3 regions of the Pseudanabaena sp. CCNP1317 genome follow, and region 2 is predicted to be linked to each of the others. Evidence: riboswitches for the same ligand, from Rfam matches in the RefSeq annotation. Region 2 holds a riboswitch; each other region holds the start of a gene.
What was found. Region 2 has a riboswitch for cobalamin ahead of VB775_RS00360 (DUF1636 domain-containing protein). Riboswitches for the same ligand answer to the same signal wherever they lie in the genome.
Positions count from the first base shown of each region.

Region 1: another riboswitch for cobalamin. It lies ahead of VB775_RS13380 (HupE/UreJ family protein); the one in region 2 lies ahead of VB775_RS00360 (DUF1636 domain-containing protein).
Region 3: another riboswitch for cobalamin. It lies ahead of VB775_RS12255 (CbtB domain-containing protein); the one in region 2 lies ahead of VB775_RS00360 (DUF1636 domain-containing protein).

Region 1 covers NZ_JAYGIF010000061.1:13,307-24,392, forward strand. The annotation lists gene VB775_RS13375 (late competence development ComFB family protein) at 112-1,371, shown strand; cobalamin riboswitch at 1,616-1,838, shown strand; gene VB775_RS13380 (HupE/UreJ family protein) at 1,861-2,535, shown strand; gene cobW (cobalamin biosynthesis protein CobW) at 2,626-3,666, shown strand; gene cobG (precorrin-3B synthase) at 3,794-5,272, shown strand; gene gyrB (DNA topoisomerase (ATP-hydrolyzing) subunit B) at 5,587-8,826, opposite strand; gene ruvC (crossover junction endodeoxyribonuclease RuvC) at 9,133-9,600, shown strand; gene VB775_RS13405 (cold shock domain-containing protein) at 9,822-10,409, shown strand; gene VB775_RS13410 (glycosyltransferase) at 10,437-11,086, opposite strand, start outside.
Region 2 covers NZ_JAYGIF010000001.1:86,985-98,070, forward strand. The annotation lists gene VB775_RS00345 (efflux RND transporter permease subunit) at 1-1,707, opposite strand, end outside; gene VB775_RS00350 (efflux RND transporter periplasmic adaptor subunit) at 1,856-3,184, opposite strand; gene VB775_RS00355 (PadR family transcriptional regulator) at 3,579-4,112, shown strand; cobalamin riboswitch at 4,245-4,417, shown strand; gene VB775_RS00360 (DUF1636 domain-containing protein) at 4,721-5,086, shown strand; gene VB775_RS00365 (TonB-dependent receptor) at 5,320-7,455, shown strand; gene VB775_RS00370 ((2Fe-2S) ferredoxin domain-containing protein) at 7,519-8,385, shown strand; gene VB775_RS00375 (ABC transporter substrate-binding protein) at 8,526-9,746, shown strand; gene VB775_RS00380 (iron ABC transporter permease) at 9,913-10,941, shown strand.
Region 3 covers NZ_JAYGIF010000058.1:19,107-30,192, forward strand. The annotation lists gene VB775_RS12235 (heavy metal translocating P-type ATPase) at 1-434, shown strand, start outside; gene VB775_RS12240 (tetratricopeptide repeat protein) at 448-1,518, shown strand; gene VB775_RS12245 (vitamin K epoxide reductase family protein) at 1,551-2,591, shown strand; gene lgt (prolipoprotein diacylglyceryl transferase) at 2,667-3,524, shown strand; cobalamin riboswitch at 3,668-3,814, shown strand; gene VB775_RS12255 (CbtB domain-containing protein) at 3,839-4,027, shown strand; gene VB775_RS12260 (hypothetical protein) at 4,062-5,246, shown strand; gene VB775_RS12265 (YnfA family protein) at 5,508-5,831, opposite strand; gene VB775_RS12270 (multicopper oxidase domain-containing protein) at 5,934-7,031, shown strand; gene VB775_RS12275 (ZIP family metal transporter) at 7,028-8,203, shown strand; gene rppB (two-component system sensor histidine kinase RppB) at 8,151-9,569, opposite strand; gene rppA (two-component system response regulator RppA) at 9,566-10,261, opposite strand; gene VB775_RS12290 (cobalt transporter) at 10,388-11,080, shown strand; gene VB775_RS12295 (efflux RND transporter permease subunit) at 11,086-11,086, shown strand, end outside.

The DNA of each region.
Region 1 (11,086 bases), on a different contig from region 2:
ATTGATCCGATCATAAATTACTATAAATTATTCATCAATTTGATACTGACTTGATACTGACATTAATATTTATACAGGCTATCAAACGTAAAATTTCTAGCAGCAAAACCTATGACTAGCCTCAAAAATGTCCTTGAGGAGATCGTTGTCGTAGAGGTGCAAGAACAACTCAAGCACCTCAGCCCCACCGCCCGCGAAGCAATTAGCATTAGCGAGGTAGCAGCCTTTGCCCTCAATCGCTTGCCAGTACTCTATGCAAGTACGAGTCGAGGATGGCTGCAACAGCGCAAACGCGCCTACAACGAACTACAGCAGCAGACTGTTAGCGCAGTACAGCAAGCCCTGCTGGGCGTAAAGCGTGATCCTTTGCGGAAATCAACCAAAATTGAGGCTAGTAAAGTTGAAACCCCTGCCCATATTCTGGCAAAGCTACAAAAACTTTTTAGCAAGTCTTCTTTGCAATGGCAGGGTGTCCCACAAGCTTTTCAGGAAGCACTCACATTAGTTAGTCACACACCAGAATATGCGAGTCTAAGTATTAACGATCGCCATCGATTACGAGAAATTAAGGGCTATTTACAGCGTAAAGAATCCCATCAGACTGATCTCCAGTCTTGGCAAAACAACGTAGAATTACCCAATCCTGAACTAAAATCCTATATTCTTTCCGCTTCTTATTTCCTAATCAATGTTTTAGAAGATTTAGTAAAACAAGAAGTAAAAAGTCAATTGACCCACATGGCAAATGTTATGCCACGAAAAGTGGGAATTGATGATGTATGTGCATACGTACTAAATCGTCTACCCGCTTTGTATGCTACCTCTGAACAAGGTGTAATCTGGCAAACTAAAAAGGTTAAAGAGCAGCTATCTAGTCAGATTGAATCAACTGTGATTCAGTCACTCATGACTTTAGGAAAAACCCCTCGTCGTCTCGCCGATCCGATTCCATTACTCAAGTTTGAAGAAGAATGTGAACAAGCTATTAGTGAACTACGTTTAATTTTTCAAAGGGAAGATATTACATGGCGGAATATCGCAAACCTAGCGGAATATGCGATCGATCATGAGAGGCAGGGAATGACTTATTGGCGACAACAATGGCGAATGTTGGGTCAAATTTATAGTGAAATGTATTTACGTCCGGGGGATGCTGAGCTATCTCTTAGCCATAATTCAGAGGGAGAGGTCTTAATAGTACGCGCACATACTAAAGAAGCTTTTGGTTGGCTAGCAGATAACCCAAAAAACTTGGGTGTCAGTACTTTACGCCTTTTCCCTGCGGTTGCTGAGATTGAGCTTTATGGTTTTTTCTTAGATTTTTCGATTAATTACACCCGCGAAGAAATGGCTGCTGATGGAATTATATAAATTGTTAAATTGTGCGTTCTTCATCATACGTAATACCAATTCATAGCAAAACACAAAATGGCGTAGCTATTTTGTGTTTTGCTATGAATTGGGTTTTGTTTTTAATTCACGAAAGTGTAGCAACACTTTTGTGAATTGGTATAAATCTGTGAAGATTTGTTCGTAAGGTATACGACTTATTGTAGAGTCATAGGGCTGTTCTAGCTTTAACGGGGATCAGCCGTTAAAAAAGTGAAATTAAGTAGATTATTTGTATTTGCTTAGTTTTAATCATGGGGAAAGTTTGGTGAAAGTCCAACGCTGTACCGCAACTGTAAAGGTACTTAAGGGGTTTTGAAATTAGCTAACGCTAATTTCAAAACCAGACAACAAATTCTAAATATGTTGTTTTTAAGTTGATTTTCCCTTCAGGAAAATCAACTCAGGTACTTAAAGTCAGGATGCCCGCTAGAACTAGTTTAATTTGTCCATATCTGCGAGTTACAGAGTATGAATTTATCTAAAATTTTTGCCTCAGTTCAAGCTAAAGCATTAGCGATCGCCTTTGGTTTTAGCTTTTTAGTATTTGCTAGCCCTGCATCAGCGCACCATCCGATGGGCGGACGAGTTCCTAGCAACTTTTTTGAGGGCTTCATGTCAGGATTGGCTCACCCTGTAATTGGGCTTGACCACCTTGCTTTTATTGTGGCTGTAGGTTTATTTGCAGCAGTCAAGCCTCAAGGTTTCTTAATTCCCCTATTCTTTGTTTTATCGGCAATGCTTGGTACTGGACTGCACCTCATGGGTGTTAATTTGCCCGTAGTCGAGCTAGTGGTTCCAGCTTCGATTTTGCTATTTGGCGTTTTTCTAACCACCAAAAATAGCCCTAATGCATTAGTGATGATTGCTTTATCCGCAGTCTCAGGGCTATTTCATGGTCATGCCTATGGGGAAGCAATTTTTGGCGCACAGACTACCGCTTTAGTTTCCTATTTAGTTGGGTTTACCTTAATTCAACTAGTTATTTCGGGTTCCGCTTTTTTGGTTGGTCAGAAAGTCCTCAAAGGTGATTTCTCTCAAGTATCACCTAGCCTCAAATCAGCAGGTCTAGTCATTTGCGGAATTGGAGCTACATTTTTAGCCTCGAATATTTCTGCTCTACTGCTCCCTGTGCCTAAGGGTTAGATTATTTTGCGAAGTAGGGGCAATTCGTGAATTGCCCCTACTTCGCAATCTATAAAAATGTGGGCTTTTTAAAATTCTTAGAGACAAATTATGGCAGCGAAAATACCTGTAACTGTGATTACTGGCTTTTTAGGTAGTGGCAAAACTACCCTCATTCGAGAGCAGTTACAAAATAATCAAGGTCGGCGCATTGCTGTACTGGTGAATGAATTTGGCGAGATCGGCATTGATGGTGATTTGCTGCGTTCTTGTCGCGTTTGCGATGAAGATGGCACAGAGGTTACACCGAATATTGTGGAATTGACCAATGGCTGTCTTTGCTGCACCGTGCAGGAAGAGTTTCTGCCAACGATGCAGGAACTATTGAAAAGACGCGATCGCATTGATTGTATTCTCATCGAAACATCTGGTTTAGCATTACCCAAACCCTTAATCCAAGCCTTCCGTTGGCAAGAGATTCGTAATGGTGCAACGGTTGATGGTGTGATCGCCGTTGTGGATTGCGAGGCAGTTGCTAGTGGCAAATTGGTAGGCGATCTGGATGCGCTCAATGCTCAACGTCAGGAAGATCCCAATCTTGATCATGAAACTCCCATTGAAGAACTATTTGAAGATCAGTTAGCCTGTGCCGATTTGGTTTTATTAACGAAAACTGATTTGGTGGATGCTGACGCTCAAAATAAAGTCCATTCATGGCTCAAGCAAGAATTGCGCGATGGCGTTAAGGTAATTGCTTGTGATGAAGGCAAAATTAGCTCTGAGATTCTATTGGGCTTCAATGCTGCGGTTGAGGATAATCTCGATTCTCGTCCTAGCCATCATGACCATGAAGAAGAACATGAGCATGATGATGATATTAATTCGATTAATATCGTGACCGATCGCGCCTTTGAGCCGACTCAGTTATTAACATCGCTAAAACAAGCGATTGCCGATCAGGAAATCTATCGCATTAAGGGATTTGTCAATGTCCCGAATAAGCCGATGCGAATGGTGTTGCAAGGCGTAGGCGATCGCCTTGAGACTTCCTATGATCGCCTATGGGCTAGTGATGAAACTCGCCAAACCCGTTTGGTATTTATCGGTCAATCTTTAGAGCGATCGCAAATTGAAGCGGCGCTAAGTTTATAAGACCCTCACCCCCCTGCCCCCTCTCCCATTGGGAGAGGGGGAGAAATAGCTTTTCATGTTCCCCTCTCCCATTGGGAGAGGGGCTAGGGGTGAGGGCGACATCTATATTTTTTTGGAATATTCTCAATTGCAATCTACTACAGCTATTTGTCCCAGTCTCTTTAATGCCACCACTGCTCAAGATGGCATTCTTTCGCGTATCCGTTTACCTGCGGGATTAATTACTTCTACTCAGTGCGAAGCGCTACTACAGGTAGTCAATCAATTTGGTAATGACGAAATCCAAATTACTAATCGTGCAAATCTGCAAATCCGCACTAGTCAAGCTTTGCCCGAAGAAGTGCTACTAGATTTTCAAGATTATGGACTTGCTTCTAGCACCCAAAGCACCGACGGCTTGCGGAATATGATGGCTAGTCCTAGCGCTGGGATTGATGCTCACGCAAAAATCAATACAATTCCATTGGTTAAAGCATGGAATTTCTATCTATTACAGCATCCCGAACTAGCGATTCTTTCTAATAAATTTAGTATTTGTTTTGATGGTGGTGAAGCGATTAGGGTTAGCGATCTCCCTAATGATATTTGTTTGGTAGCGGTTGAAATTGATCAAGAGATTTATTTTGATTTGCTTTTAGGATTAGGCGATCGCGGCGATTCGCCAGCATCAGTGAATGTGTTAATCCCTGAAAACCAAGTCTTAGAAGTTCTTGCGGCACTAACAGAAGTTTATCGAGAATATACGCAGCAACAGCTAGAGCAGAAAACACATTCGCGATCGCGTCCTCCGAGATTACGAGAATTGCTGCATGATTGGGGCGTGGAAAAGTATCTTGATCTAGTTGAAGAGAAACTAAGATCCCCCCTACCCCCCTTGGGAAGGGGGGCTTTAGAAGTTCCCCTTCCCAAGGGGGATGCCGAAGGCAGGGGGATCACACCTCTAAACGAAGCAATAAGTTCCCACTTAGAGAGAGAGTCTTTTCAACATTTGGGAATTCATTCTCAAAAACAATCGGGGCTTTTCTATATTGGTGTGGTTGTTCCATTGGGAAGGTTAACTTCTCAGCAACTCACTGGTCTAAGTAATCTTGCTAAACAATATGGTGGTGGAGCTTTGCGGTTAACGCCTTGGCAAAATCTGCTGATTACGGATATTGCGGAAGCTGATCTTGAGCAGGTAACGCAGGAGATCTTGAATTTAGGCTTATATATTTCGGCTCATCATCCCTATGCTGCGATCGCTGCTTGTTCTGGTTATAAAGGATGTAAATCTGCTCATACTGATACCCAGTCAGATGCTAAGAAGATTGCCACTTATCTAGAAAGCTGTATGCAACTTGATCAACCGATCAATATCCATGTTTCAGGCTGTGAAAAGTCTTGCGCTCAGCACCATCCCAGTGATATTGCTGTGGTTGGAATGGGCGGAACTAATACAGAGACTTATAGAGTTTATGTAGGTGATGGTGATTCTAATTTTGGTAGAGAAGTATATGCGGAATATCCTGCTGACAAATTACCTGAGTTAGTAGAACAGCTATTGCGGAACTATCAAACTCAGCGTCAAAATTCTACACAAACTTTTAGAGGATTTATCAATCACTGATGTTATACCAAAACACAAAATGGCGTAGCCATTTTGTGTTTTTAAAACCCTTACTGGGTTTGGTTTTTAATTCACAAAAGTGTTGCCACACTTTCGTGAATTGGTATTACGTGGATAGAATTCCTACGATCATCTAAGTCTAGGGCTGGCACGGGGGCACAGCCCCTACAAAAATCTAAATTATTGGAGTAGGGGCAATCCCCCCGTGGTTGCCCTGCTTCGCTATTAGCTAGCAGCAAGAGGTTCATTATCTGAGTTCCACGTAACATCAGTCAATCAATAAAAAAGGCGGCGCATTGCGCCGCCTTTTTTATTTAGATATCCAAGTCCGCAAGTCCTAGTTTGGAACCATAGGTTTCAATAAACTCACGGCGTGGCGCAACTTTATCACCCATCAAAATCGTGAAGATGCGATCGGCTTCGGCAGCATCTTCGATGGTGAGACGTTTGAGCGATCGCGTGGCTGGGTTCATTGTCGTTTCCCATAGCTGTTGAGGCATCATTTCGCCTAAACCTTTAAAGCGCTGAATGTTGTAATTCGCATTGGGTGGGAAGGTGGCAATTAATTTCTGTAAGTCGTTATCGCTATAGCAGTACTGAGCGGTTTTACCACGCTCTAATTTATATAGTGGAGGACATCCAATATAGATAAAGCCGCGATCAAGCAATTCTCGCTGATAGCGATAGAAGAATGTCAGCAACAATGTCCGAATGTGCGCTCCGTCAACGTCCGCATCAGCAAGGAGGATGATTTTGTGGTAGCGCAGTTGGGACTCATTAAAGTCTTCACCTTTAATCCCCAACCCGCAACCTGTAATCAGGGCTTGGATTTCATTGTTTTTATAAATCTTGCTGTCATCGGCTCTCTCAATGTTGAGAACTTTACCACGCAATGGAAGAATTGCCTGATAGTGGCGATCGCGTCCTTGCTTAGCGCTGTTATGTACAAATACACCACTAGCAAGCGCAAAGTTGTGAGTGTTTGGCACTTCGATGTCATAAACATCAATGCGCTCGGTTAGATTCTCAATCTTGACAATGCGGTGATTGTAATTAGCAACCGCCTCAATCGCAAGTTCAGAATTACCTTCAAAATAGCGATCGCAGAATGTCTCAAATTTCAGAAGAGATTTATCGCGGGTATCAATCCGATGAGCACGATAGGCATCTAAATCAAGACAACCATTCTCAATTGCAACTTGCTTAAGGGCAGCTAAGGTTTTGCGGTAGTAGGTTTGTTGCAAGGCAGCTTTACGTTTCGCCCTAAAGCTATCTGTCCATTGCTCTTGAGTTTTTACACGCCGCCAATCGATCAAATCGCTATCTTGCCATTGTTGTTGGGCAATTTCTGATAAACGTTGTTTTGCTTCAGGATTTTGGGCGAAAAATTCTTTTGTTCTTGTAGATTGCTGCTGACGATGTTCAGGATTGCTCCAATATTCGCGCTGACTTTGATCTAACTGCTGGTAATTTTGTTGTTTATAATCAGGATTGCCCTCATAAAATTCACGCCACTTCGCAGTCATATAGGCTTTGTATTCAGCATCTTGCCACTGTGCTTTTGCCTGTTGCGAGAGGATTTCTCTGGTTGCAGGTTCTTGCATTCTCTGACTCATGTGATCGCGAAATTCCGCCGTAGTTTTTAATTGACGACATTTCTCGATGACTTCAGGACGATGCAAGGTTTTGGCAATGTGAACTTGATGCAATTGCAAATGCTCTAACTTTGGTAAACGTTTGAGATTAGTTGGATTGTTATTAAGTTTATTGAAATCAAGATGATGACAATGTTCTCCATCTTCGGCTTGGTAAGCACCTTGATAGCGGTTATACCAATCTGCGATCATGTGCGTGAACAACCAACCATCAGATTTGGGATTCCACACCATCTCGTAACCATCAATGGTAATACCCTTATCTGCTTTACTGGAAAGCTTGCGATAGAGCGGCATTAAAGAATCTTCAGTTGTCAGTTCAGCCGCCGCCCTGTAGGTGCGATCGCGCAGCATAAAAGGATGATCAGGCGTACAAATTAGCTGCTTACCATTATCTAAAGTGACACGAATTACCTCAGCATTTTGCTTAGTAATTCTGGCATTGATAATCCGCTCAACTCCAATCGTGCCATCGTTGCGAATCGTATAGCAGAAGTTTTGCTTGCCAGACTGTTCTTCTTCTACCAGTTGCTTGAAACTAATATTTCGTCCGTCAGCTAAGGCAACGAGCGTGTCACCCTCAAAACAGCCGCCTGCAGAATCTCCCTCAACAATGAAGATTTCGGATTCTTTGGGATCGCGAGAACTACAATCGGCAAGCTTTCCAGGTAAGGTCGAAGACTCTAGGGCGGATTTCCGACGGACTAGCTCACGGGCGCGACGGGCGGCTTCCGCAGCGTTAAAGGCTTGTAGCGCTTTCTCAATAATCGAAGTTGCCACCGCAGGATGAAACTCAAGATATTCATTGAGAACTTCACCCACAAAGGAATCAACAATACCTCTCACTTCAGTATTGCCTAGTTTAGTTTTAGTTTGCCCTTCAAATTCTGGATCGCCAACTTTGACCGAAATCACCGCCGTTAGACCTTCACGGACGTTTTCCCCAGCCAGATTTGAGTCGCCATCTTTGAGCTTTTTCAGCTTGCGTGCTGTGGCATTCATTGTGCGGGTCAAAACCGTTTTTAGACCCTCAAGGTGCGTACCACCATCAATGGTGCGGATGTTATTGGCAAAACCGAGAACATTATCGTTGTAGGAGTCAATGCACCATTGCAAAGCAACTTCCACCACCACATTATCGCGTTCACCATTCACATAAATAATGTCAGTATGAATCGGTTCCTTGTCGCGGGTCATGTAGGCGACGTATTCGCGAATACCACCTTCATAACAATAGATATCGGTGCGAAGTTCTGCACCACGGCGATCGCAATATTCGATTTTTACGCCAGCATTGAGATAGGCAAGCTCTTTGAGGCGGCTAGCGAGAATGTCGTATTCAAATTCAGTTTGAGTAGTGAAGATTTGCGGATCAGGCTTGAAACGCACCTGTGTACCGCGCCTTGTTTCTTGACTCTTGCTAGGGATGAGATCGCTAACAGGAAAACCGCGCTCAAATCTTTGGGTATAGACTGTATCCAAGCGCCATACTGATACCTCCACCCATTCCGATAGGGCATTAACTACGGAAATTCCGACACCATGTAAACCACCTGATACTTTATAGCCGCCATCGCCGAATTTACCACCAGCGTGGAGAACAGTCAGTACAGTTTCGAGGGCTGATTTACCAGTTTTGGGGTGAATGTCAATGGGGATACCGCGCCCATTGTCGGAGACTTGTACAGAGCCATCGGGCAGAAGCTCAACTAAAATGCGATCGCAATGTCCTGCAAGGGCTTCGTCTACGCTGTTGTCAACGACCTCAAAAACGAGGTGATGTAATCCTTTTGGCCCAGTTGTGCCGATATACATCCCAGGTCGTTTACGAACTGCTTCTAGACCCTCAAGTACTTGGATCTGATTGGCATTGTAAGTTTCTGTAACGATCTCAGGCATGAAGGTAAACAACTCCAAAAATTATGTCGCTTTTATGGATTTTTTTAAAGCTCTAAAAAATGATTTTAGGGGCGCTTTTGATGGTGTTTTAGGATGTCTTTTGAATAAAGACTCAAAAACACTCTGCCATTATAGCTTAAAAGCCTTACAGATATCTCAAAACCATCTTAGATTAAGTTTTTACACGACACATGTAGACAATAAAAATCTCAATCTAGATCTTTAAGACTGATAGTGAGGTTTCGCAAGACCTTCTGTTTTGAGGATTTATGTGTTGTGGGCAAAGATTCTGCTAGGATTGCTAATATGAAAATTTTAGGGATTGATCCAGGATTGGCAATTGTGGGGTTTGGCTTAATTGAGGTTGACAAACCTGCCACACCAAAACTCTTAGAATTTGGCACAATTGTGACACCGAAGCAAACACCGATTGGCGATCGCCTTAAGACTATTTATGAAGATATGCATACGCTGATCGAGCAGTTCCAACCGCAAGTGGTGGGAATGGAAAAGTTATTCTTTTATCGAATGGGAAACTTGGTAAATGTGGCTCAAGCTAGAGGCGTAATCGTATTAGTTCTCAATCAACACAATATTGAACCGATTGAGTTTTCTCCACCACAGATCAAGCAAGCTCTCACTGGTCATGGCAATGCTGATAAAAGTGATGTACAGGAAGCAGTAAAGCGGGAGTTAAGTCTTGATGCGATTCCACGTCCTGATGATGCGGCGGATGCGATCGCGGCGGCACTCACTTGTTGGCTAATTGCTTAGGGGAAAAAGTATAAGTCCCTATACAAGCAGCAATTCTCTTTATAAAAATTGTTTTTGCAAGTCCGCCAATGGCTGACTTGCAAAAACCGACTTTAGAGTTTACATCGCCAAAGTAAACTCTAAAGTCGGTTTCATAATGATAATTACTGCTATTACTAAGGTAATTATCACAAATTGACATTTTGGGTTAATCTAGAAAAAAGACAAAATAACGATATTTTATGCAATCTTTTCCACATCAGGGGCAATTAACAACTTGGAAAGATGATCGAGGGTTTGGATTTATTAAACCTGATGATGGGAGTAAAGAAGTTTTCTTACATATCAGTGTGTTAAAAGGTGCAAGTCGTCGTCCCATCGTGGGAGATACTATCTTTTACGAAAAAGTTACCGAAGAAAACGGAAAAATACGGGCTTCTAAAGCTTCAATTCAAGGTGTACTCAACCAACCTACAGGATCAAATCAAAGATTGCGTAATTCTAATCAAACGTCTAATAAGCAATCTACAGGTAAACAAATAAATAGAAATACACAAATCAACAAGCTCAATACGCATGGAGCAATACAGAAGGTGATCCCTGTCATATTTTTGATTGGCTTAGGGATTAGCTTAATTTCTCCTGCCATGAACTTTATGCGTGGTTGCAATATTAAAGGCAATATTTCTGTCAGTTCAGGGAGTAAGTTATATCATCTGCCAAACATGGAAGATTACGCTATAACCAACATTGATGTCAGCAAAGGAGAGCGATGGTTCTGCACAGAGGCTGAGGCGATCGCTAATGGTTGGAAGAAAGCACCGAGATAAAAGAAGCCAAAACTAGACATCGGCAAACTAAAATTTAAGTCTCTTTTTGATTTTTGCCAATATTCTCTGCGATCGCAGGTTCATTACTTGCCAATAACCCAAGCTGGGAATATTACTTTGGTATAACTGCTTGTGATCAAAAAACTCATTTAATTCCGTCAAAATTACCTGTAACCGCTTGATGATATTTTCAGCACGATACTCATCTAATAATGTTGGCGACAAAGATAACTTTTGATTGGTCTGAATCACTCTGAGAATCCTTTGCATATCAAACTCTTGTGAATATCCTGCAATCTTGTAACAGTTAAAAGCAGGATCTAAATAATCTGATAAGCCATGATTGACACTCGAAAAAACTTGGCAGCCACAGGCTAAAGCTTCCATTGGTTGTAGCCCAAATCCTTCGGTAACACCTTGAACTGCCCAATATTCTGCGGAATCATATAGATAGACCTTAGCGCGATTAAACAATCCTTCTAAATCTTCAACATAATAATCAATTACTTCTAAGCGGCATTTTTGCTGGAGCGAAGGAATCAATTGGCGCATCAGATAACTAGATGATTTGCGAGCCTGAACCAGTACATCTATATCGCGATCGCCTTGCCAATTTTGAAACTTGTCGGAAATCTCGTTTGGTAAATAATAAATTAACGAATGCGGCGATCGCTGTC
Region 2 (11,086 bases):
TGGGAAAAACTGTAAGCTGAGGGTACTCATTAGCCCAAAGCCGATGCAGGAAGGAATCAGGGTAAGCGCGATCGCCTTTTTAGGATGGCTCAGTGCCCAGCTTAGCGATCGCTGATACCATCGAGTTAAGCCTTGATTGGCGAATCCTGTCTGTAACCATCGACGATTACCAATCGCCTGATAAATGATGCCACTGCTGGTAAAAGTGCGTTGATGACTCCAGCGATAGACAATGGCGGCGATCGCTGGGGTAATCGTCAGAGCAACCACGAGGGAAGCCATAACTGCCAAAATCACATTCAGTCCAATTGTCCCCACAAATTCGCCCACAGCCCCCGAAAGTAATGCGATCGGTGCGAATGAGAAGACAGTAGTTAATGTGCCACCCAAAAGTGGCGCTCGCAAATACTGCACTGTATCGAGAATTGCGGCTTCAAGGGGCATTCCTTGCTTGATTCGCATATTCATTTCATCGACTAAAATAATCGCGTTATCAATGAGAATGCCTAAAGCGACAATTAGCCCTGTAATCGACATTTGGTGTAAGGGAATGCCCAAAATGCCCATACCAATTAAGGCGATCGCCACACAAAGGGGCAATGTAATTTGCACGACGATCGCCTGTTGCCAACCCATCATCAAGATGCAGATTAGAAAGAGAATCAGCGCACCTGATAGCAGATTACTAATTAAATTATTTAATCTTGCTGTCACATAGCGACTTTGATCAAAGACAACTTCTAAACTGAGTCCCTTTGGCAAATCCGCTTGAAATTCTCTAAGAACTTTTTGAGCATCGACTGACCAGCGATCGAGGCGATATTGGGGCTGTACATAGACTCCAATCATGATCGCAGGTTTGCCTTTAGCGATCGCCAATTCTGTGGGCGGCATGGCAATCCCTTTACTGACAGTCGCGATATCACCCAATAGGCGAAAATCACGATTAGATTGACAGGATGGGCATCGGATCGGAATCTGTTGCAGACGGCTCAATGTGTCGAGTTCACCCTTAACTTCATACAGTAAATTATTCTCACCCCGAAACTGTCCTGCGGAGGTTTTGGCATCGCTTTGTTGGATTTGGTTAGCGAGTTCGGCGGTGGTAATGCCCAAACTAGCGAGATTACTGGTATTCACTTCTACAGCAATCTCTTCATCGGGTGCACCAAAAATTTTGGCTTCATCGGTTCCTGATATTGCCTTAAGCGAAGTTTCTAACACTTCGGCTCTACGTCGCAAAATCGCATAGTTGGGCGGACTATCCTGATCCCAATTAATGGAAGTTAACAATGCGTAGCCACGCACTTCACCCTCATCTAGTTCTGGTTCCGTTGCTTCGGCGGGGAGAGTAGCGCGGACATCACGCAATTTATCGCGCACTCGAGACCAAACTAGAGGCACTTGACTTCTACTAACACTATCCAAAAGATCGACAGAAATCGCTGATACTCCTGTCCTTGAAGTTGATTCATAGGTCTTAATTTCAGAGATTTCGGCAATCTTCTCTTCGATGGGATCGGTAACTAAGGTTTCAGTACGCTCGGCAGTGCCACCTGGGAGGAATGTGGTAATCAGCGCGAAACGGGATGTCAGTTCAGGATCTTCTAATCGCGGTAAAGATTCATAGTTGACGGTTCCCCAAGCAACGATCAAAAAGATGACCAAGGCTAATAGGCGGAGATTACGAAAGAATAGTTGTGCCATAGTTTGCCTAACCTAGCGGCTGTAAGTTTGTCTAAATTAAGCCCTCACCCCTAGCCCCTCTCCCAAAAGGGGAGAGGGGAACAAGAAATAGTTTTACTCCCCCTCTCCCTTGATGGGAGAGGGGGCTGGGGGGTGAGGGTTTTACGTTTTATTTAGTTACCGTTTGTCCATTAACTAAGCGCTGTGTACCACTGCTGACAACTTCTTCACTGGCAGAAATAGTACCTCTGACGAGAACGCGATCGCCTTCTGTATGTAGAACTTCCACATCGCGTTTTTCTACTCGATAGGCATCACCATCGCGGGCGATCGCAAAACATGACCACAAACCACGCTCACCCCTAGAGAGCGCCGTAGTTGGCAACCAAAACCCCTGTATCTGCTCAGTTTGTGATACTTTCAGGCGGGCAATTTCGCCCGATTTGGGCATCGCAAAATTAGCGGTATTGGCACTTGCTTTCTTCGCCCCTTGATTGGAACCTTGACTAGAACTTTGCAATTTCAAAACCACTGTACTAGTTCGGGTTTGCAAATTAGTTTCAGGCTTAATGGCGATCACGGTCGCGGCATAAGTGCGATCGCCAATCTCCACAGTTTGACTACTGCCCACTCTCAGAGTCGCCGCCACTGCAAAAGGTACACCGATTTCCAGTTCTGGATTTACCGCTTCCACTAGCCGCACGATCGCTTGTCCTGCCTGTGCGACGCTGCCTTCATCAAGATTGCGCTCACCGATGACACCCCGAAAGGGAGCCGTTAAATTACTCTTGGCGATCGTGATTTCTAAATCCAGAATACTAGCTTCGATCTGAGCCACCGCCGCCGCTTGAGCATTGATTTGTTCAATTCTCGCGCCATTTTGGACTTCTTCCAATTGACTTTGCGCCGCCGCTAAGCGATCCGCCAAGGCATCACGATTAAAAGCAACTTCTTCAAACTGCTCTTTGCTCACTGCCCCTTCTTGATATAACGATTCTCGGCGTTGGCTCCGCGTATTGGCTAGGCGCAATTGATTTTCTAAATCAGAAACCTGCGATCGCGCCGATGCAATTACTTCTTGCCGCGAACCATTCTGTAATTCCTGTAATTGCGCTAAAGCTCGTAATCTCTGCGCCTCTAATTGCGATAATTGTGCTTGTAGATTTTGCGTATCTAATCTGGCAATTACGGCTCCCGCTTCAACAATCTGTCCGCGATCATACAAAACTTCAATTACTTTGCCTGCACGCTCAAATCCCAGATCAGTGCGTCTTGTTGCTACGACTTCGCCTGTGTAATAGCGCGTGATGTTGTAGGAATTCACAGGTGCAAGCTTAACGGTAGATACAGTCAGGGGTTTCGTTAGCGCAGGCTGTTCTGAAAGCACAAAACGTTGATAAAGAATAACTCCTGTACCTACTACAACTAAACCGCTCGCAACAATGCCAATCCAAGAGTTGCGCTGCCAACCGATGCTGCTGATTTTCTCTGTATTCATAATCTGCTATGTGTAATTTGCTCTGCGGCGGTTGTGAGGGATAATCTGCTAAAACATCCCTAAAACTCAACGTGATTATTAAAAACCAGATCTAAAACCTGTGGCGCACGCGCAGCGTGCGCCACAGGTTTTAGGGTTTTATATTTAATTGCGCTAAGTTACTTAAGAAACCATTTAAGAATTACTTTCTGCGGGCAAAAGCTCTAAGAGATCCCCCTCCAGCCCCCCTTTTTAAGGGGGGCTGGAGGGGATCTAGACAATTCTTAAATTGTTTCTAATGTAATTAATTACAAAAACTAGATAGCCATATAAAACCAACTTTATAAAATCAGTTTTATACAACAAGTTGTATATGTCAAGTAAAATTTAATAAATTCAAATAAAACTAAAACCTATGTCCCTATCCCATGCGATCGCCACCATCTTGCTTCAGTCTCCCCATACTGGCTATGACCTCAGCAAAGAATTTGACGAAAAAGTAAGTTGCTATTGGCAAGCCACATCGCAGCAGATTTATCGCGAACTAGCAAAAATGCAAGAAAAAGGTTTAGTTGAAATGGAAAATATCCCTCAGTTAAATCGACCCGATAAAAAAATGTACTCCCTTACGGAAGCTGGCAAACAGGATTTAATCAATTGGATTATGGAACCATCAGAACCTACTTCTGTTCGAGAAGGATTATTAGTAAAAGTCCGTAGTGGGTTTATTGTTCCTGAAGAGATTCTCATTAATGAAATTAAAAGACGTAAACAAATCCATCAACAAAAGCTCAATTATTATTACTCCATTGAACCAGAATTTGGCGATACAACAAATTTGGCGCGTCCACAACGACATCTCTATTTAACCCTGCGTTGCGGAATTCGCTACGAGACAATGTGGGTTGAATGGTGTGATGAGGCGATCGCGCAGTTACAGCAAAAATAAAAAGGACAAAGGGTTCTGTAATTTAAGATTTTTGATGGCGAGGCGAAGCCTCACTACCAAAAATTGGTAGCTTCGTTTAATTTTCTGCGGCAATTCTGATGGGTCATTTGCTATGTTGCAATCATACTGATATAGTTCAGTACATTGTTTGGTTCTAGTGAGGAGCAGTCACTAGAGGAAACGGGGAAAGTTCGGTGTAAATCCGACGCTGTACCGCAACTGTGATGAAAGTTGATTGATCATTAATTGATCTTTCTTAACAAGCTTTTCGAGTCAGGATGCCCACCAAACAACTCTTGTAAACCTATATCCCATCTGCGAGTTACAGAATGAGTGATTCTATCAAAGCTTTGCCGTGGCAAGCTAGACAGCTTGTCATATTCACATCTTTATATGACCATTGGGCAAACTATTCACTAATTTGTCTTTTTTTGCATTCGCAGCGATCTATCTCAAATCAAAGTTAAGAGAGCTTTTGCCAACTTTTCTGAGATTCTTTATATCTATTCCATTCCAAATATTTGGCTAGTTTCTCATTGGAAAAATTTGAGAAATACAGAAATCACTGAATTTTTTTGTGCGAAATAAGTAAACACGAGATAGACAGAATGACTCAACATAAACTCTTTGTTTGTACCCTTTGCCGTTTTTCCAATACCCAAAAGGAATATGAAGGCTTGAGAGGTGGACAGCATCTTTTTAATGCTCTCAGCGAGAATCTGGCAGGACTAGGCGATCGCTTACAAGTTGAGCCTGTGAAGTGTATGGCAGCTTGCGATCGCGCCTGTGCGGTTGCCTTTACAGGAGCGAATAAGCATACGTTTATTTTTAGCGATCTGCACCCGTTAGAGGCGGCAACTGATGTATCGCAATTTTGCCAACAATATTTAGAGCATCCCACGGGAGCCGTTCCCTACCAAGAGCGTCCAGAGGCGATCAAGCGCAAACTTTTTGTGGTACTACCGCCTTCATAGATTTTCCCACAACGGTTACAGAGCTTTGCACTCAAATCTCCTGTGATTCGATCGATAGGTAATTAGGGTTGACACAATTACCACCTATATGTAAATGTTAAATTATGAGAATGATTATCATTCTTGATTTTGTTTATGCAAAAACTCTAAAAATTTGACTTCAAGTAATTTAACAATCCCCTCATTCAGAGACTCCATTTAAAACTTTTGTAATAAACCTAGGGATTCTATTAATGACTAGAAGGAACGGCTTCACCCATAAATTATTAAGTCAATTATCAAGCCAATTCACAAAATATTTTCTTGTCCAATCTTTTCAAATTGTTGGATTGTCTTGGATGCTGCTGGGGCTTTCGATAATGGTGATCCCTGTAGCGATCGCGGTGGAAGATGAGGAGCCTGAAATTGACATTACCGTAACTGGCAAAATCCTCAATCGCCCCGTCACTTCCACTCAACGTCGTGATGCAACCTTGCAGGATGGCACTCGTCCTGCCTACACGATCAATCGCCAAGAGATCGAACAACAGGGTGCAAGAACTGCCAAAGAAGCCTTGAAATTTCTGCCCAGTATTCTTGGTGGCGGCACTGTTGGCACAGAATTCAATGCCCTTAGTGGTCAATTTATTCGGGGTTCCAATACCAATCAAGTTTTGATTTTGATCGATGGTCGCCCCGTGAATAATGTTGGTGGTGGTGGCTTTGACCTATCAGAAATTCCCGCCAGTATTATCGAACGGATTGAAGTCATCCCAGGCGGTGGTTCGACTCTCTATGGTTCCGATGCGATCGGTGGGATTATTAACATCATTACTACCCGCCCAACGGAAAAATTTACGGCTAATGCCAAGGTGGAATTAGGAAGTTATGGCTTAAATGAGCAGTCATTACAACTGAGTCAGCGTGTCGGTGAATTTAGTTATTTAGTGGGATTTTCACGCACACAGGCTCAAAATAACTATCCTTTTAGCATTCCTGAAGTCGGCTTTAGTGGTGTCAGAACGAATAATGACGCGATCGCTAATAACACGAACATCAAATTAGAATATCAGCCCAGCGATCGCACAAAACTCTCATTCACAGGCTTCTATCTTGCTAAAAATCAGGGAACCCCTGGGGGTGTGCCAATTGCCAATCCCTTGTTTGGGCAAGGATTTTTTAATAGTCTCACCGATAATAATCGCAAATTTACCGATCAGGTATTTCTTGATTTAGGATTGGAACAGAAGTTAGGTGAAGGGGATGACTCGCTATTGTTGGTGAGAGCTTTTAGCGATCGCTTAAATACGCGCTTTGACAACCGCACCACCGCCGCTAATACCCTTGTTGGCAATCCTCCCGTTCTGACAAATACGCCACGAACTCCACAGCGATTTGAAACCCGTCAAAATAGCCTCGGTTTTCAAATTCAGCACAATTGGAAATTTGCGCCCACACAGATCCTCACCTATGGCTTTGACTATCGCTCCACCAATGCGATTAGTGAAACCACAAACCTTGCTACCAACGTGCTTACCCCTAGTTATAATGCCAATATTTCCCAAGGGGCTGTGTTTGCTCAATATAGCAACGATTTAACGGATAGATTGAATATTACCGCAGGACTGCGGCAAGAGTTCAGCAGCTTAGTAAATGGTTCGGCAACCACGCCATCGGTAGGAATTAAATATGCGCTCACTGATTCCACAACTGTTAGGGCAAACTATATCCGCAACTTCCGCACCCCCACAATCGCCAATTTATTTAATGCCAACCCCACGAATATCGGCAATCCTAACCTCTTACCTGAAACTGGCGACAGTTATGACATCGGCATCGATCAAAAGTTAGGCGATATTGGTTTGTTTCGGCTGACCGCTTTCTCCAATAACATTTCTAATCTGATTGCTTTCCAAAGAATTGCGCCGCCCGTCAATGGCATCTCTGGCACTTTCCAGAATCTCGGTCAGGTGGTGACAAATGGACTGGAAGCATCATTAAATCTGCAAATTGTTCCCAACTTTTTCCTTGCTGCCAACTACACGCTCAATGATCCGCGCATCATCTCCAGTGTCAACGCAGGGGAAAATGGCAAGGAACTCCGCTTTGCAGGGGCAAATAAACTGAATATTGGGCTGTCCTACGAAAATCCGCAGGGATGGTATGCAGGATTATTCATGAATTCCCTTAGTGGTTTTCCCACTGATAACCTGAATACCGAATTTCTGTCTGGACAGACCACCTTCGACCTGCGACTTCGCGCTCCCATCACCGCCCAAATATCTGCGACCCTTGGTATTGAGAATATCTTCGACCAACGCTTTCAGCTATTTGCAGGTTTTCCCGACGGTGGGCGCACGATTCGCGGCAGTTTAAGTTTTCAGTTTTAACCGATCAACAGATTAGGGCAGCGCTTCGCGCCGCCCTAATCCTCATTAAATTAATAAACAACTATGAACACCTTCTCCCGCCTTGTCACTCCCCTTAATCTCACCGAAATTGAACCCTTACCCAATGGCGGTCAAATTGAATATGAATTTTTTCCCACCGATCTTGATGTAACGGCTCCCTTGCTGCATCATCTCTGTCAAGAGCGTTGGCAGGACATTGGCATTGGTCACATGGTGGATGGCAGCGTCTTGGAATTGGAATTTAATGCTCCACCGAAAATCTTTAAACTCTATGATGGCTATCTGACCGTAGTGACGGAAGGATGGCATTTACATCTCTGCATCGCTGAAAATATTGGTGGTCCCGATCGCCGCACACCAATTGAGCAGATCCAAAGCCGTCTGGTCAGCCGCGCTGCCCTCTATCGCCGCCTTAATCCTGAAGGAGAACCACGCAGTTGGGGAATTCAGTTCTGGAATGGCGCAGGGGTGAAGATGATGACTTTCTTTTTACCTAATCCCTTTATTGGTGACAATGAGGATCTGCTCTCAGAGCGCAAGCCAAACTTGGAAAAGTTGAAGTTGTATGAGGAGCTAAGGGAAACTTACATTTTAGGGGCAAAGGAACTCCCTTACGATCGCAATCCCCTTAATAAGAAATATATTTCGGTATGCCGATCTAGTCGTTGTCTGCCATCACGCAACTATCAGCCCATCTACGAGGCTTTACAATCAGCCGTCAAGGAGGCAAATTTGGAAGATGTGGAAGTTTGCGTTTCTGGCTGTTTGGAGGTTTGCAAAATGGGACCTGTGGTTTTCTATTCAGGCGATCGCACTTGGTACAGCCGAGTAACTCCTGAAACTGCGAAACAAATCGTACAGGAGCATCTAGTCGCAGGTCAGCCAGTAGCTAAGCACGTTTATCCCTAGTTCTAATTGAAAATTGACTAGATCCCCCTCAATCCCCCTTATAAAGGGGGAGGAAGATAATTCTCCCCCCTTTTTTCAAGGGGTGCTGGGGGGTATCTTTTCTAAATCTAAATCATCCCAAAAGAATGTTCAAAAGATTTATGCGTAAATTCAGTCTAAGCTTGCTCTGCCTAGGTTTGGCGGCTATGGGAACTGGTTGCGCGATCGCCCTTAGTTCTCCTGCTCCCAACAATTCTTTGGCTTCTAAAAGCCCTAACACCTCCTCAAATTGCATTACTAAATACGAAAGCGATCGCGATTATTTTCCTGTCAAAACCAAGATTAAGCACGCGCTCGGCTTTGATGTGTCCTACCATAAGCATTACAAAATCATCACTGTCAAACAACCTTGGAAAAACGCTAATCAGGTATTCCGTTATGTGCTGGTGCAATGCGGCACGCCGATTCCCGAAGGATTTAGCGCCGACCAAATCATCCAAGTTCCCGTACCATCGATCGCCATTCTCTCCACCACCCATCTTGCCCACTTAGAGAAACTGGGATTGCTCGATCGCCTCGTTGCTATGAGTAGCCTCGATCTGGTCTATGGACAGCAAACTCAAACAAAACTCAAAAGCCAAGGAGTACAGGATCTGGGACGGGGCAGCACCGTTAATGTGGAAAAAATATTAGCCCTCAGCCCTGCCCTCGTGACCACCTTCGGCACTGGCAGCCCCGAACGCGATCGCCATCCTAAACTTCTAGAAGCAGGGCTGAAAGTGGGGCTGAATGCTGAATATATGGAATCTAGTCCCCTCGGACAGGCGGAATGGCTAAAGTTTACAGCCCTATTTTTTAATCAGGAAGAACGCGCTAATCAAGTTTTTGATGAGATGGAAGCTCGCTATGAAAAGGTGGCGGCGATCGCCAAATCCGCTCAAAATAAGCCCACTGTAGTTACAGGATTTCATCGCAATGGTACTTGGTATGTGGCAGGTGGCAAAAGCTATGTGGCAAAGTATTTAACCGATGCGGGAGCCGAATATCTTTGGGCAGACGATCCCACCTCTGGCAGTAATCCCCTCAGTTTTGAAGAAGTCTATCGACGCGGGCGATCGGCAGATTTTTGGCTCAATGGTAGTCAAGATTGGAAACAGAAAGAAGACATTCCCAAAGCCGATATCCGTTATCGTGATTTTCAAGCTTGGCAAACTGGACAGATGTATAGCGCCAATGCCCGCATCAGTCCCACAGGTGGCAATGACTACTGGCAAAGCGGCATTACCAGTCCCGATGTCGTACTCGCCGATCTTGTAAAAATCTTTCATCCCGAACTCATGCCCGATCATCAACTCTTCTATTACCGCAAAATTGAACCATGATTTGCAATACCATAATAGATCCCCCCCACCCCCCTTGTAAAGGGGGGAGAATTTTCTTCTTCCCCCTTTACAAGGGGGATTGAGGGGGATCTTTAAGAATAAAAATGTAGCTGATGAATTATATGTATAAGGTAACTTCCCAAAAAGTTAGGGATAAACAAGAAGAATGGATTACCCATTGAAATATTCCTTAAAAGAACATCGGATCGCCCTAATTTTTCTCGCGCTTTTAATCAGCCTAGGATTAAGCGCGATCGCCAGCTTAGTTGTGGGTTCCGTATGGATTCCCCTCCCCGATCTCGTCAAAATTATACTTCATCAATCCCCTGAGACAGGCTGGGCGCAGATTTTTTGGCAATTTCGGCTACCTAAAGCTCTTACCGCCATCTTTTGTGGAGCCGCCCTCGCCGTCAGTGGCTTACAAATGCAGGTTCTATTTGGTAATCCCTTAGCGGGTCCCTTTGTATTGGGAGTTAGCTCTGGAGCCAGTTTAGGCGTAGCGATCGCTATTCTGGCAACGGAGGCATTAGGACAAGTCAGTGCCGTATTAGGCAGCGAATCCACCTTAGTCGCCGCTTGTATTGGTGCAGCTTTCTCCATGGGTTTAGTGGCGATCGCTTCCAAATTTGTGCAGAATTCCACCACTCTCTTAGTTTTAGGGCTAATGATGGGCTATGGCGTAGGCGCAGTGGTGAATATTTTGCTCTATTTCAGTTCCCCCGAACGGGTGCAATCCTATATCAACTGGACTTTTGGCAGTTTCGCAGGGGTCACGGTAGCAAGATTACCGATGCTATGTGGCGCAATTTCGCTGGGATTATTATTAGCGATCGCCGCAATCAAGCCCCTGAATACAATGCTGCTAGGGGAAATGCAAGCCCGCAGTTTAGGCACACAAATTTCTAAACTGAGATTAGGAATTGTAATCAATGTCGCCCTATTAGCAGGAACCGTCACCGCATTCTGTGGACCGATCGCCTTTCTCGGTGTCGCTGTCCCCCACCTCTGTCGCGCCCTATTTCGCTCCACCGATTGCCGAATTATTCTCCCCGCCACGATCCTAGTCGGCGCAAACTTAGCGATCGCGGCGGATCTAGTTACGCAATTACCCAACAAAACCCTACTGCCTCTCAATTCCGTAACATCTCTCCTAGGCGCACCGATTGTGGTCTGGACAATTTTGAGAAGAAAGTAACACTATTTTCTTTAGAGAAGAGATGCATCAGTATATAAACTATAGCAATCCTAAATGGATTGTGATAGTACGTCGCTTTTAGGCGTAGTTTCACAATTTTCCACATCATACAACTCACTTAGGCTCTCTATAATATTCGGGAAAG
Region 3 (11,086 bases), on a different contig from region 2:
TTGCAGGACGTTTGGGCGTAAATAGCTACTACGCCGATCTCTTGCCTGAAGGAAAAGTTGATGTCCTCGATAAGCTCTTAAAAAATGTCAAAAAGGGAGAGAAAGTTGCTTTTGTTGGGGATGGCATCAATGATGCACCTGTTCTCGCTAGATCTGATGTGGGGATTGCGATGGGTGGATTGGGTTCTGATGCGGCGATTGAGACTGCTGATGTGGTGCTGATGACTGACGCTCCTTCTAAGGTATCGGAAGCGATCGCCATCGGACAAAAAACGCACCGTATCGTCCTCCAAAATATCTACCTAGCTATGGGTATCAAAGGATTATTCATTGTGCTTGGTTCCTTTGGTGTAGCAAATATGTGGGAAGCGATTTTCGCTGATGTTGGTATGGCTTTGTTAGCGATCGCCAATGCAACTAGAGTTCTCAAATAAATTTCATCTAATTATGTTCAAATTTACATTCATTATTTTTTCATTGTTTTTCATCTCTGGGAATACAGCAGCATTTTCCCACGTAATCTCGACATCAGATAAAACTAAGCCTAGTGTTGTAGATTTAGTCAAACATGGTAAAGAGTTATGGGATAAAAAGGATATAGCTAGTGCATTAGCTGACTATCAACTAGCCGCCACCATCGAATCTAAAAACGCCAAAATTCAAGCAAGTATTGGCTTCCTGTTTATCCAACAAAGTAAGTTCCCAGAGGCGATCGCTGCATTTCAACAAGCCATTCGTTTAGATAATAAAGATGTAAAATCTCTAATTGGTCTAGGTTTCACATACACTCAGCAGAAAAACTTTACAGAAGCATTGGGATTTTATCAGCGCGTGATAGCCATCGATCCTAAAAATATTGATGCTTATCAAAGTATTGGCTATATTTTCGATAGTCAAAATGATCTTGCAAATGCGGTTAGAGCATATCAACAACTGATTACCATTGCTCCAAATAATGTGAAAGCATATCTTGATCTAGGTCATGTTTTTGAAAAGCAGCAGAACATCCAAGCCGCTTCAGATATCTATGCCAAAGCTGTCCGCCTTGCTCCCACCAATCCAGATGTTTTATTTACTAGCGTAAGTTTAGACCGAGCAAAGATTACAACAGAAGAAGCGATCGCAAGGTATCAGCAGATTCTTAAAATTAATCCTCGTCATCTTGAAACAAATCTAATGATCGCCCAAGCTCTAACTACACAAGGCAAATTAGATGAAGCTATTGGTTTTTATAAAACTGCTGCCAAACTTAAACCCAATCCACTTATACAACAAGTAATCGCCACTTTATATATTGGGCAAAATAAACTTTCTATGGCAATCATTACCTACCGTGAAATCATCAAAAACAATCCTGAAGATGCCCTTGCCCACTTTAATATGGGTAAAATCTTGGCACAACAAAAGCGTAACCAAGAAGCTGTGCAGTCATTTCAACGAGCAGAAGAACTATATACCCGCCTAGGTGATCTTAAAGCTATAAATGAAGTCCAAGCAGCCATTAAAGATCTCAAATAGTCAATTTATCAGTCAAATCCGAATTAAAAATCATGAACGAAAATATTCCTGAAGAGACCATCTCATCCACTGCTCAAAAAGTCAAGGAACTCCGCAAGCAACAGCGATCGCATAGTTGGTTACAGCGATATCAACGCCCGATTATGGCTGGTATTTCCACGTTAGGAGTGGTTATTACTGCCTATCTAACCTTTGTTAGTTTTTCCCAATCGTCAGTGGCTTGTCCAACTAATGCCTGTGATGTTGTGCTTACCTCTCCCTATGCCAAAATTTTTGGCTTGCCACTATCTCTATTTGGTTGCTTGGGTTATGCCAGTATGATTGCTTTTGCGATCGCGCCTCTACTGGTTAAGCAAGAACAAAAAGAACTTCGTACCAAGCTAGATAACTGGACAGGATTACTACTCTTTATGGGTGGTACTGCCATGATGATATTTAGTGGTTACTTGATTTATTTGCTAGTTACTGTAATTCAAGCCGCTTGTATTTATTGCATCGCTTCTGCACTTCTATCTACTAGTTTATTTGTATTTTCTATCATCGGTCGTAAATGGGAAGATATCGGAAAATTATTCTTCACAGGTGCGCTCATCGCCACTCTCACAATTGTCGGGACATTTGTTGTTTATGGAAGTGTGAATAAACCGATCGCTAGTGTAACTCTACCCGTTGATGCTGCCACAGGAAAACAAATTGTCCAAACACCAACAGCAAGACCTAAAAAGGGAATTGGATGGGAAGTTACGACAACTTCAGGCAATGCCGAAATTGCCCTAGCTAAGCATCTCAAACAAATCGGGGCAAAGATGTATGTTCTCTATACCTGTCCGCATTGCTACAAACAAAAGCAACTTTTTGGCAAAGAAGCTTTAGCCGAATTGAACTGGATTGAGTGCCTTCCTGATGGTAAAAATGCCCAGCCTCAACTATGCGAAGCAGCTAAGATTCAGACAGTACCTACATGGGATATCAATGGCAAGTTTTATCAAGGTGAGCAAACACTTCAAAAGCTTGCTGATTTGTCAGGCTATCAAGGCGATCGTAACTTTCTTTATATGCTGCCTGATCATTAACCCTCAAAAAAGCTGTTACCAACATTTTTGTTTTTGAATAGATTCTTGTTTCAACTTCACACAACATCATTTCTAATGCTTAACTTCTTACCATTTGCATTTGAGTTTACATCTCCAGGTCCGATCGCCTTTGGAATCGGATCATTTTCGATCCGTTGGTACGGAATGCTGATTGCCTCCGCAGTTGTTATCGGCACACTATTAGCCCAAAAACTTGCAAAAAAACGTGGTATCGATCCAGATATAGTCGGCAATCTCGTAATTTGGTTGGTGGTTGGTGCTATTCCCTGCGCCCGTCTATACTATGTTTTATTTGAATGGCAGCGCTTCCAAAATCAACCTTGGTATAAGGCTTTTGCAATTTGGGAAGGCGGCATCGCGATTCATGGCGCAATCATTGGCGGTGCAATAGTCACAATTATTTTTTGCCAACGCCAAAAAATCTCAGCATGGTTAATGACAGATATTGTTATGCCTGCGCTGATTTTAGGTCAAGCAATTGGACGTTGGGGCAATTTCTTTAACTCTGAGGCTTTTGGCAGACCGACCGATCTTCCTTGGAAATTATTTATTCCCGTTGATCGCCGCCCACCAGAATTTGCAAGCGAATCATACTTTCATCCCACATTTCTGTACGAATCGCTTTGGAATGTGGGTGTGTTTGCAATCTTGATGTTTCTATTCTTCAGATTTCCCAAAATCAGAACTGGGACATTAACCATGACTTATGCGATCGCCTATAGTCTAGGGCGCTTTTGGATTGAAGGGTTGCGTACAGATAGCCTGATGGTTGGATCGCTTCGTACTGCCCAAGTCATCAGTCTTGTGGCGATCGCATTAGGTATTTTTGGTTTAGTTTGGCTATACGGATTGCGGCGGCGTTTTCCTGACACGGTTTCCCCAAAAGTTTCTCAGAAAAACAGTCACACATAAAAAATGCTGATTCTTGCATTGCGATCGCTCTAAAAAGCATTTGACTTATCAGATATTTTTTAGAGTGATCTCAACTTTAGATACACCTTAGACGCAGCATTAAGTTTTTTCCTTCCACAAGATAGTCATTACTCATGCTGGTATAGTTTGAAATGCTTATCAGTTCTAGTGAAGAACAGTCACTAGAGGAGACGGGGAAAGTTTGGTGCAAATCCAACACTGTCCCGCAACTGTAATAAAAGCAATCAGCTTTTTGAGTCAGGACACCCGCTAATGAGCAATTTCAAACTCTTATTTCATTTGCGAGGTACAAAATGAAAAATTCCGTTCAAACAATATGGTGGCGGACTGAGCAGTTCGTTATGTCAGTGCAAGTACAAGCAGTTTTATATGTTGTCTTGTGGGCGCTAATAATTTGGTCGGTTTACTTTACAACTTATCCTGCGGTGCATGACTCCGTTCATTCGCTTCGACATCACACACTTGGAGTGAGTTGTCATTAATGTTCGAGTTCAGCACTTACAGGAGTTTTTAATCGTGTTATCAAAGTTTAAATTATCAACATTTTTGATGGGCTTCACCTGCTTCATCATTATCGCAAGTACCGCATTCATTGGGGTTTCTCAATCATCCCAACCCTCTGTGCAATTAGTGACCGCGCCGCCGATCGCGCAAGTGACTCCATTAGAAGCAGAAGCCACAAAATATTTAGGTTCTGGGCAGTACGATTCACCTGTCCAGTTAAAGTTACAGGCGCGAGATGCCGCAGGTAAGTCATTACAGAATGCACAGTTTCATCTACAAATCCTCACTCCTGCACCAACACCTTGGTTTACCACAGACTTTCCAATTGTGGAGGGGACAAAACTTTTGGACATTGTTGGAGATGCTCCTACAGGTGAGTTTTTAGTCCAGCAGGTTTTTCCAATTCGTGGTGAGTATCAGTTGAAGATCAATGTCAATCCAACTGTAGCTGATGCGTTTACCCCAATTGAGCAAACCTTAAATCTCACAGTTCCTGAAAATCCCTTGAAGTTTCGCTACTTTCCTATTCTTATTGCAGTATTGTTAGCGATCGGGTTTGGTGGTGGTTGGATTATCGGTGGTGGGCAAAAGACTAAGATTCAAGCTGGAGAAATTGCCCCGCAACGAGTTCGATTACTTCTCAGTGGTGTGACTGTTTTAGCGATCGCCGCCCTGTTGTTCTTTAATATCAGTGCCGAATTAGTCAAAGCACAATCAGGCATGGAGTCAGAGACATCTACTGCTAATAATTCTGGTTTAATCGAGTCTCAAGGACTAAGACTGGAGTTAACTGGAGATAAATCCACTACGGTTGGACAGATGGCAGCTTTTCAAGCAAAAATCACTGACAGCAAAACTAATCAGCCTGTCAGTGATGTCATTGTTGCAATTAAGTCCACTCAATTAGAAAATAACTGGGTAGCTTTTGGCTATCAAGGTGTTGCCGATTCTAAGGGGTTACTGACATGGCAAGAGCAATTCTTTGATGGTGCGCCTCACAAAGTTGAAGTTAAAGTATCGCCTAGCCCAACTAGCAACCGTCAATTCCAATCATTCCAAGTGATTCAAGAAATTGATGTAGAAGGAATTGCCCCACCGATGTTAGTTCGATTTATCGGGTTATTTTACTTCACTGCTATTTTAGGATTGGGGTTGATTGGAGGATTATGGTTACAGCAGAAGTTAGAATCAATCTAAATCAAATTGTATAGCTACTGAGTATTGGCTATCATGATGTACCCCAAAAGGATAATGGCAGAGCGAAGTGTCGTCATTCTCCTTTTGCGGGTAATGTGTCATATTTGTTGGAAAGGTGATGAGAATTGAAAGCAAAACTTATGCTCCCTTCCCACTAATTATTCACTATGTAATGTGCAACTAAGAATTAGGAAAAAAGCAAGTCTTCATCCTAATTCTTAGTTGCACATTACGTTTTAATGGGTTTAATAACTGCTGTTTCTAATGTCTTGGGGCATACATGATGACCAATACCCCTAAAAAAGCGATCCAAGCACCGATTAGGTCAAATTTATCAGGGACAACCCGATCAACTAACCATCCCCAAGCGATCGATAACACAATGAAGACTCCCCCGTAGGCTGCATACACTCTGCCAAAGTTTGCAGTTTGTAGAGTGGGAAGAACAGCATATAAACACAATGCAAGCAATCCTAAAATTGCTAGCCAAATGCTTTTGCCTTCTCGTAACCATAGCCAAAACAAGTAGCCGCCGCCGATTTCACATAATCCGGCTAAGACAAATAAAAGTAGGGACTGCATCATAAATATTTTCTTTTACTCAGATTATCAACTATGATAAATCAAATAATGAAACGATTATGAAAGCTATTTATGGCTTAACCCTGCTCAACGGTAATATTTTTTATGGAACCTAATCCAATTCGACGCTCTCTCCTTGGAGCAGGCTTACTAGGGGCTGGAACTCTTTTCGGTAAGTTATTCCCTGCCAATGCGGTTGCTCAATCCCCCGACTTATCAAAGGGCAATCAGAAAGGGATGGATATGTCCCAGTCGGGCATGGTGCATGGCGGTAACATGATGGTCGGAGAGGTTGATTCGACTAAAAATGGATTTGACCCGCGCAAAATGTTAACCGATTGGGATGGGGGGAAAGTCTCGCAGTTGCCGAATGGTCAAACGTTGCGAGAATACGACATTGTTGTAAAAGAAAAAGAAATTGAAATTGCCCCAGGGGTAAAATACCCAGCTTGGACGTATAACGGGCGAGTACCTGGACCAACAATCCGAGTCACAGAGGGCGATCGCGTACGGATCAATTTTAAGAATTCTGGATCTCATCCCCACACAATTCACTTTCACGGCATTCATTCAGCGCGTCAAGATGGAATTGCGGGGACACTCGAAGCATTTCCTGAGATGGAAGTCACCTATGAGTTTGAGGCAAAACCATTTGGTTGTCATTTATATCACTGCCACTCGGTTCCATTTAAACGCCATATGCATAAAGGAATGTATGGAGCATTTATTGTTGACCCCGATCCTCAAAAGCATCTCGAACAGGAAGCGGTGGCGAAATCTCGGCAACTAGGAACGCCTGAAAATGCCAATTGGCAGGAATTGGTCATGGTGATGAATGCTTTTGACACTAATTTTGACGAGAAGAATGAAGTCTATGCGATCAATACGATTCCCTTCGAGTTTATGAAGCGTCCAATTCGGGTTGAACGCGATCGCCCAATTCGGATTTATCTGATCAATGTGGTTGAATTTGACCCGCTCAATTCTTTTCATCTCCACGCTAATTTCTTTGATTTCTACGATCACGGCACAACGCTTACCCCGACCCATCGCATAATCGATACGGTATCGATGATCCAAGCCCAGCGCGGCATTTTAGAGTTTTCTTTTAAAGACTTTGAGGCTGGAAAATATATGTTCCATGCCCATCAGTCTGAATTTCTCGAATTAGGTTGGATGTCTGCTTTTGAGGTAATGGCATGAATGAGCAAAAACTGCAAAAACAAAATACTTGGCTTTGGGTGATTCTTCCCCTAGTTTTGATTACTGCATTAATTGGTATTTTTCTAACGACAAATCCACTAGCACTGTTGAAGAGTTCTGCACCACCCGTAGAAAAACTCACCGTAGAACAGACAGTTTTAGATGAGACAGGCATTTCCCTTTCCGTTCGTGCTGATGGCTCACAACCGATGCAAATTGCTCAAGTGCAAATCGATGGAGCCTATTGGCAATTTACGCAAGATCCAGCAGGTGAGTTGCCTCGGCTTTCGAGTGCTTGGATTCGGCTGCCTTATCAATGGGTCGAAGGAGAAGCTCATCATATTAATTTGTTGACGAATACGGGCGCAGCGTTTGAGCATAAAATCGAAGTCGCGGTGCAAACTCCCATGATTTCTGGCAATCGCTTGTTGAGCTTTGCCTTATTAGGGTTGTATGTCGGTATTGTCCCTGTTGGTTTGGGAATGATGTTCTACCCAGCTTTAAAAGCGCTGAGTGGTCAGGGCATGAAATTTCTATTGGCGCTGACTCTCGGTATGTTGGGTTTCTTGTTTGTTGATACCCTTCTAGAAGCAATCGAGAAAGCAACGAAAGTCGCTACAGCTTTTTCAGGCGGTACACTGGTTTGGTTGATTACTGCGGCTAGCTTCTTAACAGTCTTTATGATTGGTAGACGAGCTGGTAAAGCTCCAGAAGGAACTAAGTTATCGACATACATGGCTTTAGGCATTGGTATTCACAATTTAGGAGAAGGCTTGGCGATCGGGGCTGCTTTTGCGGTTGGGGAAGCGGCTCTAGGATCTCTGCTTGTCATAGGTTTTACGCTCCACAATATTACTGAAGGAATTGGCATTGCAGCTCCGCTCATTGACCTGCGCCCAAAACTCAGAACTCTGATTGGTTTAGTCGCTTTAGCGGGGTTACCTGCGGTGATCGGCACTTGGATCGGAGCATTCGCGTTTATGCCGATTTTTGCCGTGCTGTTTTTGAGTATTGGAGCAGGAGCCGTGTTACAAGTAATTGTCGAGGTTGGGTCATATCTAACTCGCACTGCCCAAAAGCAGGGTGGTTCGTGGTTGTCTAAATCAAGTTTGGCTGGATTTAGTTTGGGTCTAGCCGTGATGTATGGAACAGCGCTGTTGGTGAGTGCTTAAAGCATGGTAAGTGAATCATAAATAAACTGCCCTGACTGCGATCGCTTTTGACAGTAATTTGACCTTGGTGATGATGCACGATCGCCTGAGCGATCGCCAAGCCTAAACCCGTCCCTCCCGTTTTGCGAGAACGATCGCCATCAACTCGATAGAAGCGATCAAAAATTCGATTTTGCTCAGCCTTAGGAATGCCAATCCCTGTATCTTTCACCGCGATAACAGCATTGTGGTCTTGGACTTCTAAACTGATATGCACTGATCCTTGAGCAGGACTGTACTGAATTGCATTCGCAATCAGATTTGATACCAGTCGATAAAGTTGTGATTCATTGCCAAGTACATAGATTTCCATAGAAGGAACTTGACTAGTTAAGTGAATATCCGATGCAGTAGCAAGTTCTGACATTTCTTCGGTCAAGTCGCTGACTAAATCATTCAAACAGCAGGATTGAAATTTTTTTGGAGATGAATTTTGCTCAAGACTAGACAGCAGCAGTAGGTCAGCAATTAAATTACTCAAGCGCCTTCCCTGCTTTTCTACTTTGTAGAGCATAGTTTGCGTATCTGCGAGATTAGCTTGTGGTACTCGTAAGATTGCTTCGACAGTAGCAAGGAGACTGGCGAGGGGCGATCGCAATTCATGGGCAGCATTGGCGGTGAACTGTTGCTGTTGTTGATAGGATTTGTAAATCGGTTGCATTGCTAGTTTAGATAGCCACCAACTAGAAATAGCGATTAAAATCAGCGCGATCGGCAACCCAATCGCCAAAATTATTTTGATTCGCTTTACTTCTGCATCAAAGGGTTCTAAGGTGCGCCCAATTTGCAAATAGCCCCAAGAAGTTTTGACTTTATGTTGTTGGCTCTGATGACTCTTGGCATCATCGCTATGGAGAATAATCGTGAACTGATGATAACGGACTCCATTAGCACTTTGAAAAGTTTGCCAAGGATGATCAGATAAACTTGAAGGTAATTCTCTAAGTATCTGACTGGGGGAAAAGGCGATTAGTTTACCTTGATAATTGAAGAGACGGATGTAATATGTACTGCGATCGCTAATGCCAGTAGTATGCCGTTGAATTAGAGTAGGACTGACATTACAAGGCTGGTCTACTAAACAGAGTTCTGGCAAAATCCGCCGTAAAATTGCGGTTGGTTCTTCAGAAGCAGGTAACATCGGTTCTAAACTATCGTGCAAAGTCCCTGCGATCGATTCCATTTCCCGTTCCATCGCTTCCCAATTGGATTGAATCAGAAAGCGATACATACCAAATCCCGACAAACTCAAAATTACTGCCATCACCCCCGCATACCAAAGTGCGAGACGAGTACGGCTACGGCGAAATAATAGATGGGTGTTCATGGCTGCGTGTTAAACCGATAGCCTTGACTGGGAATCGTTTCAATCGGACATTCACAGCCATAGCTTGATAATTTACGACGTAATAAACGCATTTGTGCCGCGACTACATTGCTGATTGGCTCTTCATTGAGATCCCAAAGTTGATTGCGAATTTTGCTGCCTGAAATAATGCGATCGACATTTTGCATGAGGTAAGTGAGAATCTGAAACTCTTTTGTTGTTAAGGGAATAACCTGTGATACTTGATCAGATTCCGTCACTAATAGTGCGTTATTGGCATAATCCAGAGAAAATTTGCCGATGGTGAGAATTTGTGGTTGCAAATTTGGCGATCGCCTTTGCAATGCGCGTAACCTTGCCAAAAGTTCTTCCATCACAAAGGGTTTAACTAAATAGTCATCAGCTCCTGCATCTAGCCCTGCGATCCGATTTTCGGGCTGTCCTAGAGCCGTGAGCATGAGTACGGGCAATGGATTTTGGTGCGATCGCAGTTTTTGGCATAGTTCTAGCCCTGATAGTTTGGGCAGGAGCAAATCAAAAATTGCCACAGAATAGTCTGTCCATTGATTTTCGAGATAGTACCAAGCTTGAGCGCCATCAGTTACCCAATCCACTACATATTTTTCGCAAATTAAAACCTGCTTAATCGCTGTTCCTAAGTCTATTTCATCTTCTACAAGCAAAATTCGCATGGATCTAAGTAAATTAATCACGAGCTTGATTGTAGCGAAACAATTAGCATTTCACCTCGATTTCATCGCACCTCTGGCAAGCTACTGAAGAATTTATTAAGCCTTTTGCCATTGTGAGGATATCCTATGAAAAAATTGCCATTAGTTAGTGCTGCCCTAGCAGCAATTTTAGCCGTCGCCAGCCCTGTATTTGCCCATGTCGGACATGGAGATGAATTTCAGTCTAAAGGCAAGATTCAGCGCGTGCAGATAAATTCTGAAACCGATCAACAGCTTGGGATTATTGTTACACCGATCGCTCAAACCGCAAAAAGTGCCGCAGGGGTGATGGTTCCAGTAACATCTTTGGTTGAAGCCGATGGTAAACAGCTTGTATTTGTGCAGTACCAAAACTTCTATGAGCCAGTGGAAGTCAAGACTGGTAAGACGCAGGGAGAAAATATTGAAGTTATTGATGGTCTATCAGTAGGCGAAAAACTGGTGACTCAGGGTAGTTTGTCTCTCTATGCCCAATCTCGCAAGACTCAGAAAGCCGATCCAGTAGCTAGTCCCAGTACAGTAGCTAGTCCTAATGCAGTTGCAACCGCGATCGCCACTCCCCAAAGTACAGCAGAACATAATCAAGCCCACGTTAAAGGAATTGCTCACAGCGATCAAGGTGTATTGTCGCAAGAAAATAACTTGCTAGTTGGTGGTGTAGTTGTTGGCGGTAGTGCGTTGGCATTGATTGGTGGTGGAATTTTTCTACTCAAAAATCGTCAAAGCAGTCGCAAAAAACTAAAGCTTAACTCTCGTTCTAAAAATCAGGGAGACGTTTAAGCTCGA